2 regions of the Streptomyces sp. NPDC005141 genome follow, and region 1 is predicted to be linked to the other one. Evidence: riboswitches for the same ligand, from Rfam matches in the RefSeq annotation. Region 1 holds a riboswitch; the other holds the start of a gene.

Region 1 (3,980 bases):
CTTCGTCGGCCTGCACATCATCGGCATCGCCGCGCTCCTCGGCGGCTTCCTCACGCAGATGAAGGCGATGGGCCGGGGCACCGCCCGCTTCGTGCCCGCGATGCTGCACGGCGCGCTGACCATGCTGGTCACCGGCGTCGCCCTGGTCGGGCTCAACCAGGCCGACGGCAACACCGTCAACAACATCAAGATCGGTGTGAAGCTGGCCCTGCTGATCGTGATCCTCGGGCTCGTCTACGTGAAGCGGGACGACGAGAAGGTGGACAAGGGTCTCTTCGGTCTCGTCGGACTGCTGACCGTCGCGAACATCTTCATCGCCGTCCTGTGGACCTGACCGGCGCCCTCACCTCCGAGTCGCGGACCTGACGGCGAGGGCGGCGCCCGCCGCGACCGCGAGCCACGCCGCCACCGCGATCCACAGCAGCACCTGCCCCGGCCCCTTGAGCCGGAAGACATCGAGGGCGGTCGCGACCGAGAGGGTCGCCACCGCCGACATCCCCATCGGGAAGACCGTCGCCCACCGCCGTACGTCGTACCGGAGGCGCGGCCACACCACCTCCGCGACGAGCAGCACGCAGTACCAGGCGAGGTCGAGCACGAGCAGCGCGACGGTCGTGGCGCGCAGGACGCCCTGGTCGTCGTCGTTCCACAGATACGGGCTCCCGTGGTGCGCGGCGACGAGTTTCGCCCCGGCCAGCGCCGAGATCGCGAGCGCGCCACCCGCCACCCAGTGGTCCCCGGCGCCCCGCTTCACCTCCCACAGGTCGAAGTGCGCGAACGTCACCCCGTAGAGCACGATCCCCAGCCAGAACAGCACCAGCGCGGCATGCGCGAGCCAGTCCGGGCCCACGGCCGTGGCGATGGTCGAGCCGAGGACCGAGAGCCCCTGTGTGGCCACACAGACGAGGAAGACGCCTCCTGTCATCCGGCGCCGCCAGTGCCGTACGACGGGCAGGAGCAGGACCGGCCAGAGCACGACGGCCAGCGCGAGCAGGGCCTCGGCGAGCCACTGCCACCCCAGTGCGGAGAACCGGGTGCCGAGGACGGTGGTCGCCGCGACGGCGGTGAGCCCGGCCGGGGTGCCGGCATGCCGCGTCCATTGCTCCCGGTCGCGCACCAGCCGGACGACGAAGTCCGCGGCGAGCGCGAGCCAGGCGAGAGACGCGAGGACCAGCGTGATCCGGGAGAGGGTCTCGTACCCGGTCAGCTGCAGCCCGACCGAGATGATGCCGGTGGCCATGACGGCGGCCCCGGCGGCGGGCGGCCGCCCCGCCCACCAGGCGCGGAACGAGGAAGTGTCCGGCTTGTCCGGTGTGTCTGGCATGCGCCCGATGCTAGGGATCTCCGGACCCGTTTTGCCGGTGGGGCACGCGCGCGTGGAGCACGAAAACGTGCCCCACGCGCGCAGGGGGCGCGCTTTCGTGCTCCACGCGCAGGGCGTACGAAAACGCGGGGCGCGCGCGTGGGGCCTTTCGGCTTCACGCGCGCGTGCCCCGCGCGAGGCATCGCTCGTGCTCCGGCCTATGCCGGGCGCACCACGCTGTGGATCGCCGAGGTGCCGTCGTAGTAGATCGACTCCTCGCGGACGTACGCCCCCGGCTTCGGCGCGTGGATCATCATGCCGTTGCCGATGTAGAGGCCGACGTGACTGATGTCGTCGTAGAAGAAGACCAGGTCACCGGGCTGGGCGTCGGCGAGGGAGACCGTCGTGCCGGCGTTCACCTGGTCGTAGGTGACGCGCGGCAGGCTCACGCCGGCGGCCTTCCAGGCGGCCTGGGTCAGGCCCGAGCAGTCGTAGGACTCCGGGCCGGTGGCACCCCAGACGTACGGCTTGCCGATCTGCGTGCGGGCGAAGGTGAGCGCCTTGGCCGCCTTCGTCGCGTACGAGGAGTCCGTGGCCGTCGAGCCGGACGCCGAGCCGGTCGTGGTGCCCGACGACTGCTGCTGGGCGGCCTTCTCGGCGGCGGCCTGCTGCCGTGCCAGCTCCGCCGCCTTGGCCGTGGCCCGCTCCTGCTTCTTCTTCTCGATCGCCGCCAACCGCGCCTTTTCCTCGGCGTTCAGCTTCGAGAGCAGGCCGCGGGCCTCGGTGAGCTTGCGCTGCACCGTGGCCTTGGACGTCTTGAGCGCTTTCTGCGAGGCCGTCAGCGACCGCAGGCTCTCGGTGGCCTCCGCGCGCTTCTTGGTGGTGGCGGCCTGCTCCGTGACGTAGTCGTCGACGGACGCCTTCTGGCGGGTCGTCAGACGGCTCATCAGCTGGGTCTGGTCGAAGTAGTCCTGCGGGTCGTCGGCCAGCAGCAGTGTCGCGGTGCCGGGCGTGGAGGCTCCGGTGCGGTACTGCGCGGCGGCGAACGATCCCAGCTCCTCGCGCGCGGTGTTGAGCTTCTCGGTGCGCTTGGCGACGTCGTCGAGCAGGGTGTCGACGCGCTCCTTCTGCTTGGCGGTCTTCTCCCGGGTCGCGTTGTACTTCTCGGTGGCCGTCTCGGCCTGGTGGTAGAGGTCGTTGACCTTCTTCTCGACTTCTTCGAGGCTCGGCCTGGGGTTGGCCGTGGGGGCGGCGTTCGCCGTCTGTGAGAGCAGGGCCACCGAGGTGAGGGCGGCCGTCGCGAGGGCCGGGGTCCGTATGCCTGCGACGCGCGTACCCGAAGGACGCCATTTGCGGTGCGACGCCAAGAGAGGCGACTCCTTCCGTCATCCGCCTACCGAGTTAGCTGTCGGGTTCGGGCGGGTGGTTCCGGAAGGTTGCCCTACGGTCCGTGCCCCACAAGGCGGTTGGACCGATTCACCCCAAGGTCGGTGGGTCCCCGGCTCCGGCCGCCTGGTGGGCGGGCCGAACTCGGCGGAGGCCGCTCGGCCCGGCGATGTTCGCCGGTTGCGGTCGAGTGGCCTTCTCGCACGCTAGCCAACGGGTGTGGCCCGTGTGAAGGTTGATGTGCGATATGCCCGATACATTTTCGTGACCTTCGCCATGTGTCACGCCGCCCGTGATCCATTCACGATGATCCGTCCGCATAAGGGCGTGTCGGCTGCTTACGCCCGCCATGGGGCGACCGTTCGCTCGGGAGCGCTCGCCCTCGCCGAGGCGTCGCTCCTTCGGGGGCCGGGCCGATGCCGACTCCGCCCCTCCGGCCCCTCACCTGGGGTGACCGGTCGATCATGCGCGGTCACGGGTTCCCGGGCGCCATGGCCGCACGCCCGTCCGCCCCGGAACCGCGTCACGACTTCCGCCCGAGTTCTCGGGGTGGCGGCGGGCTGTCAGTGGGGCGGCCTAGACTCGGAGAGCGATGAGCAGCCTCTTTGATGACAGCTTCCTGGCGGACCTCAAGCCCTCCGCGGCCCACGAGGACGAGCACCCGCCGCCGCCCGAGGACGATCACGTACCGGAGCCGGTTCCGGACGATCTGTTCGGCGGGAAGTTCGACGCGCCGCCGAGCCGGGACGCGTACTACCGCGACGGCGCGCCCCGGCCCGCCGTGGACCCGGCGGCCCTGCTGGACGGACTGAACGAGAACCAGCGCGCGGCCGTGGTGCACTCCGGCTCCCCGCTGCTCATCGTGGCCGGCGCCGGCTCCGGCAAGACCCGTGTGCTCACCCACCGGATCGCGCATCTGCTCGGCGAGCGCAATGTCCACCCCGGCCAGATCCTCGCGATCACCTTCACGAACAAGGCCGCGGGCGAGATGAAGGAGCGCGTCGAGGCGCTCGTGGGCCCGCGCGCCAACGCGATGTGGGTGATGACCTTCCACAGCGCCTGCGTCCGCATCCTGCGCCGCGAGAGCAAGAGGCTCGGTTTCACCTCTTCGTTCTCGATCTACGACGCCGCCGACTCCAAGCGTCTGATGGCACTCGTCTGCCGTGATCTCGACCTCGACCCCAAGCGTTTCCCGCCGAAGTCGTTCAGCGCCAAGATCTCGAACCTGAAGAACGAGCTGATCGACGAGGAGGACTTCGCGGCCCAGGCCGCCGACGGCTTCGAGAAGACC
Region 2 (3,980 bases), on a different contig from region 1:
AGCCGCCCTCGTCGCCGAGGCCGGTGGACAGGCCCTTGGACTTCAGGACGGACTTGAGGGTGTGGTAGACCTCGGTGCCCCAGCGCAGGGCCTCGGAGAAGGACTCCGCGCCGATCGGGGCGATCATGAACTCCTGGATGTCCACGTTCGAGTCGGCGTGCGAGCCGCCGTTCAGGATGTTCATCATCGGAACGGGCAGCAGGTGCGCGTTCGGGCCGCCCAGGTAGCGGAAGAGCGGCAGGTCGGACGCCTCGGAAGCGGCGTGCGCGACGGCGAGCGAGACGCCGAGGATGGCGTTGGCGCCGAGCGAGCCCTTGTTGTCGGTGGCGTCCAGGTCGAACATCGCCTGGTCGATCAGGCGCTGCTCGGTGGCGTCGTAGCCGACGAGCTCCGGGCCGATCTGCTCGATGACGGCGAGGACGGCCTTCTCGACACCCTTGCCCTGGTAGCGGTTCGGGTCACCGTCGCGGAGCTCGATGGCTTCGAAGGCGCCGGTGGAAGCGCCGGACGGAACGGCGGCACGACCCGTGCTGCCGTCGTCGAGGCCGACCTCGACCTCGACCGTGGGGTTGCCTCGGGAGTCCAGGATTTCCCGGGCTACGACGACGTCGATGGACGGCACGAGCATCTCCTTCTGGGATGTGACGCGGGTACGCAGGACTTGCCAGCCCTGCGGGATGAGCCTAACCGGCCCGGGGGGATCGGCCAGCCGATCGACCACCCTTTGGGCAGAACTGAGGGTACATATTGTTCCTGAACGGAACAAAAAAAGAAATGAAAAACCCCGCTCCGGTGCATGCGGGGGAACAAGCACCGGAGCGGGGAGCCCGTGGGGACGGGGACCCTCACCGGGCCTTCCACATGGAGGCCCGGCCTGTGAGGGGAGCTGTCATTCAGCGCGGGTGAGGCTGCGCGCGGCCGGGATGCGGTCGCCGTCCGCCGAGGGCGACCACGTCGGGCCGGTACGCGGCCACGCTCAGCCGAGGTGCAGCTGCTGGCCCGGGTAGATGAAGTCGGCGTCGGCGACGATGTCCTTGTTCAGCTTGAACAGCTTCTGCCAGCCACCCCTGACGTGCTTCTTCTCGGCGATCGAGCTGAGGGTGTCACCCTTGACGACCTTGTACTCGCCGTCACCCTTCTTGACCTTCTTGCCGGTCGGGGTGGTGACGGTCTTCTGGGCGGCCGGACGCTCCGAGGAACGGGAGGCGGGCTGCTCCGTCGTACGGGTGGTGGTGCCCTGCGAGGCGCTCGACGAGGAGGAACCGGAGGGGGTCGACGGGGTCGAGGTGCCACCGCTGTACGCGGCGCTCGACAGTCCGGTGCCGCAGGTCGGCCAGGCGCCCTTGCCCTGCGCGGCGAGGACCTTCTCGCCGATGGTGATCTGCTGCGACTTCGACGCCTGGTCGGCGGTGGAGGCGTAGGCGGTGCCGCCGTACGCGGCCCAGGTGGAGGACGAGAACTGCAGGCCGCCGTAGTAGCCGTTGCCGGTGTTGATCGACCAGTTGCCGCCGGACTCGCACTGGGCGACGGCGTCCCACTCGGAGGCGGTGGCGGCGGAGGCGTTGCCGGCCGCCATCAGCGGAGCGGCGATGGCGACACCGGTGACACCGGCGAGCGTGGCGACGCGGGTGGCCTTGTTCGGACGGCGGTGCTTGCCCTTGCTGGAAAACAGCATGGAGTGATCCCCTCACCGACGCCTGCGAGGTGAGCTGTCGGGTTCGGGCCGGTTGAGTTGCCCGGCCGCGTGTCTTCGGCCCCGTCTCCGGGACGTCCGACACGCGACTTAACCCCAAGCCGTTCCGGGTGTCTCTCAACTCCCGGACGCGGCGCTTACCTTGGGTCCCCCGCTCCTGCCTACGGCGCATGACGCGACGACTGTTCCCGTACGGCCGCTGGCAGGATTCGGCGTTGTGACCGTCGGGGCCCGCTGTGGCGAGCGGTCACGACCGTAAGCAGTCGATCGGCGGATTTTCAAAGACGATCAGGGCTTCTGAGACCCATCTCTCACTCGCGCCAAACCGGACATTCCACAGCGAACCGTGACGTGAACTCCCGCTACTTTTCGACCGTTTCGGTAGTAACAGACAGGCTCTGACCGGGAACGATGAGGTCGGGATCGGCGCCGACCGTGTCCTCGTTCACGACGTACAGATCGGCCCATCCGCCCTCGAGGTCAAGGGCGTCGGCGATGCTCCAGAGGTTGTCCCCGGTGCGCACGACGTACGCGTCGTCCGCGGTGTCGCGCGAGGCGCTCGAGCCGCGCGAGGCGTGCCGCCCGGCGGCGCTGTCGGTACGGTCGCCGGCCGCGTCGTCCACCGCGTCCTCGTCGGCGCTGCCGCCGCGGTGCCGTCCGGCACTGGCGCTCGCGTCGTCGGAGGCATCCGAAGAGGTGCCGTTCTGCCCCGACTTGTCCGACTCGCCACCCTTGGCGGTCGCCTTGTCCGAGCTACCGGAACCCTTCGAAGCGCCGGACTTCGCGGTGTCGTCGGTCACGTCGGAGGAGTCGCCCTTCTCGGACGAACCGGACGAGGTGGAGGAAGGAGACGAGTTTGGCGAAGTCGACAATCCGGACGAAACGGAGCCACTCGAGTCGCTCCCGCCGGCCGACGAGTCTCCGGCCAGGCCCGTGTCGACATGGACCTCGCCCGAGTCCGCGCTGAGCCCGGAGAGCGGTCCGCAGGTCGGCCAGGCCGCGAGCCCCTGGTCGTCGAGCACCTTCTCGGCCACGGCTATCTGCTGCGAACGGCTGGCCTGGTCGGCTCTCGGGGCGTACTCGAGACCGCCGTGCGCTTCCCAGTCGTCCTGGGTCACCTGGAGCCCGCCGTAGTACCCGTTGCCGTTGTCGGCGCTCCACGCGCCGCCGCTCTCGCACTGTGCCACCCGGTCCCAGGTGGTTCCGTCGGCCGCGCTCGCACTCGTCGCGCCGAGCAACGGGATGGCGATCGCCGATCCGGTCACCCCTGCGGCGACAATGAGGGCCGGGGCCTGACGGGGGCGACGGTGACGGCCGTTCCCGGAGAGCATGCGGAAGCCTTTCGCGTGACAGCAGGGGACTACGGGCGCCCTGCGAAGTAAGAAGCGCAGGTGCCGCGTTGATGGGTGAACGTAGCCGGACTCGAACGCTTGTCACAAGTCGATGCAGTACAGATCACGTGAAGATCACAGATTTGATGGATCGTCATGTTCCGGTAGCCGGAAGGGCTCTCTTTCCGGTATTCGGAAGAACCCCTTCGACAGGGGTGGCGAAGGGTCGCCGATGAACCGATCAAGAACTATTTGACCGGGGTGAACTCCACCGGAAGCATGCGCAACCCACGCATAATGAGTCCTCCCCGCCAGCGCAAATCGGCCGGATCTCCCGCAAGTTGGAGGTCGGGGAGGCGCGTGAGGAGTGTGCCGAGCGCGGTCTGCCCCTCCAGACGGGCCAGCGGCGCGCCCAGGCAGTAGTGGATGCCGTGGCCGTAGCCCACGTGCTGATTGTCACGCCGTGCGAGATCGAGCGTGTCCGGCTGCTCGAACCGCTCGGGGTCGCGGTCCGCGGCGGCGAGGACCACGAGCACGGGATCGCCGGCCGCGATGTCCTGCCCGCCGATCCGCACCTCCTCCGTCGCGAACCGCCAGGTGGCCAGCTCGACGGGCCCGTCGTAGCGCAGGAGTTCCTCGACACCCGTCTCGAGCAGTCCGCTCTCCCCGGCCGCGAGGGAGGCCTGGAGACGGGCCCGTTGCTCGGGGTGGGTGAGGAGGGCGTGCATCCCGTTCCCGATGAGATTGACCGTGGTCTCGAAACCGGCGAAGAGCAGGATGAAGGCCATGGCGGCGGCCTCGTTCTCGGTGAGGTGCTCGCCGTGGTCGGAGGCGCGGATGAGTCCGGAGATGAGGTCCTCGCCGGGGTCCGGCACATCGGACAGCGCCTCGCGCTTGCGGTGGATGAGCTCGGCGAGATAGCCGCGCATCTTCTTGACGGACCGGGCGACCCCGCC

The links. A riboswitch is a leader RNA that binds a small molecule or an ion and turns the genes downstream of it on or off. The one in region 1 is predicted to bind cyclic di-AMP.
Region 2: it holds a riboswitch for cyclic di-AMP, as region 1 does, so the genes downstream of both, ACWD68_RS32240 (transglycosylase family protein) here and ACWD68_RS37740 (NlpC/P60 family protein) in region 1, are expected to answer to the same signal.

Annotation. Positions count from the first base shown of each region.
Region 1 covers NZ_JBSFYW010000083.1:18,605-22,584, reverse strand. Annotated here, with positions in the region: gene ACWD68_RS37750 (hypothetical protein) at 1-334, shown strand, start outside; gene ACWD68_RS37745 (tellurite resistance/C4-dicarboxylate transporter family protein) at 344-1,324, opposite strand; gene ACWD68_RS37740 (NlpC/P60 family protein) at 1,522-2,670, opposite strand; cyclic di-AMP (ydaO/yuaA leader) riboswitch at 2,679-2,849, opposite strand; gene pcrA (DNA helicase PcrA) at 3,282-3,980, shown strand, end outside.
Region 2 covers NZ_JBSFYW010000055.1:19,504-23,483, reverse strand. Annotated here, with positions in the region: gene eno (phosphopyruvate hydratase) at 1-628, opposite strand, end outside; gene ACWD68_RS32240 (transglycosylase family protein) at 977-1,675, opposite strand; cyclic di-AMP (ydaO/yuaA leader) riboswitch at 1,680-1,872, opposite strand; gene ACWD68_RS32235 (LysM peptidoglycan-binding domain-containing protein) at 2,056-2,958, opposite strand; gene ACWD68_RS32230 (cytochrome P450 family protein) at 3,273-3,980, opposite strand, start outside.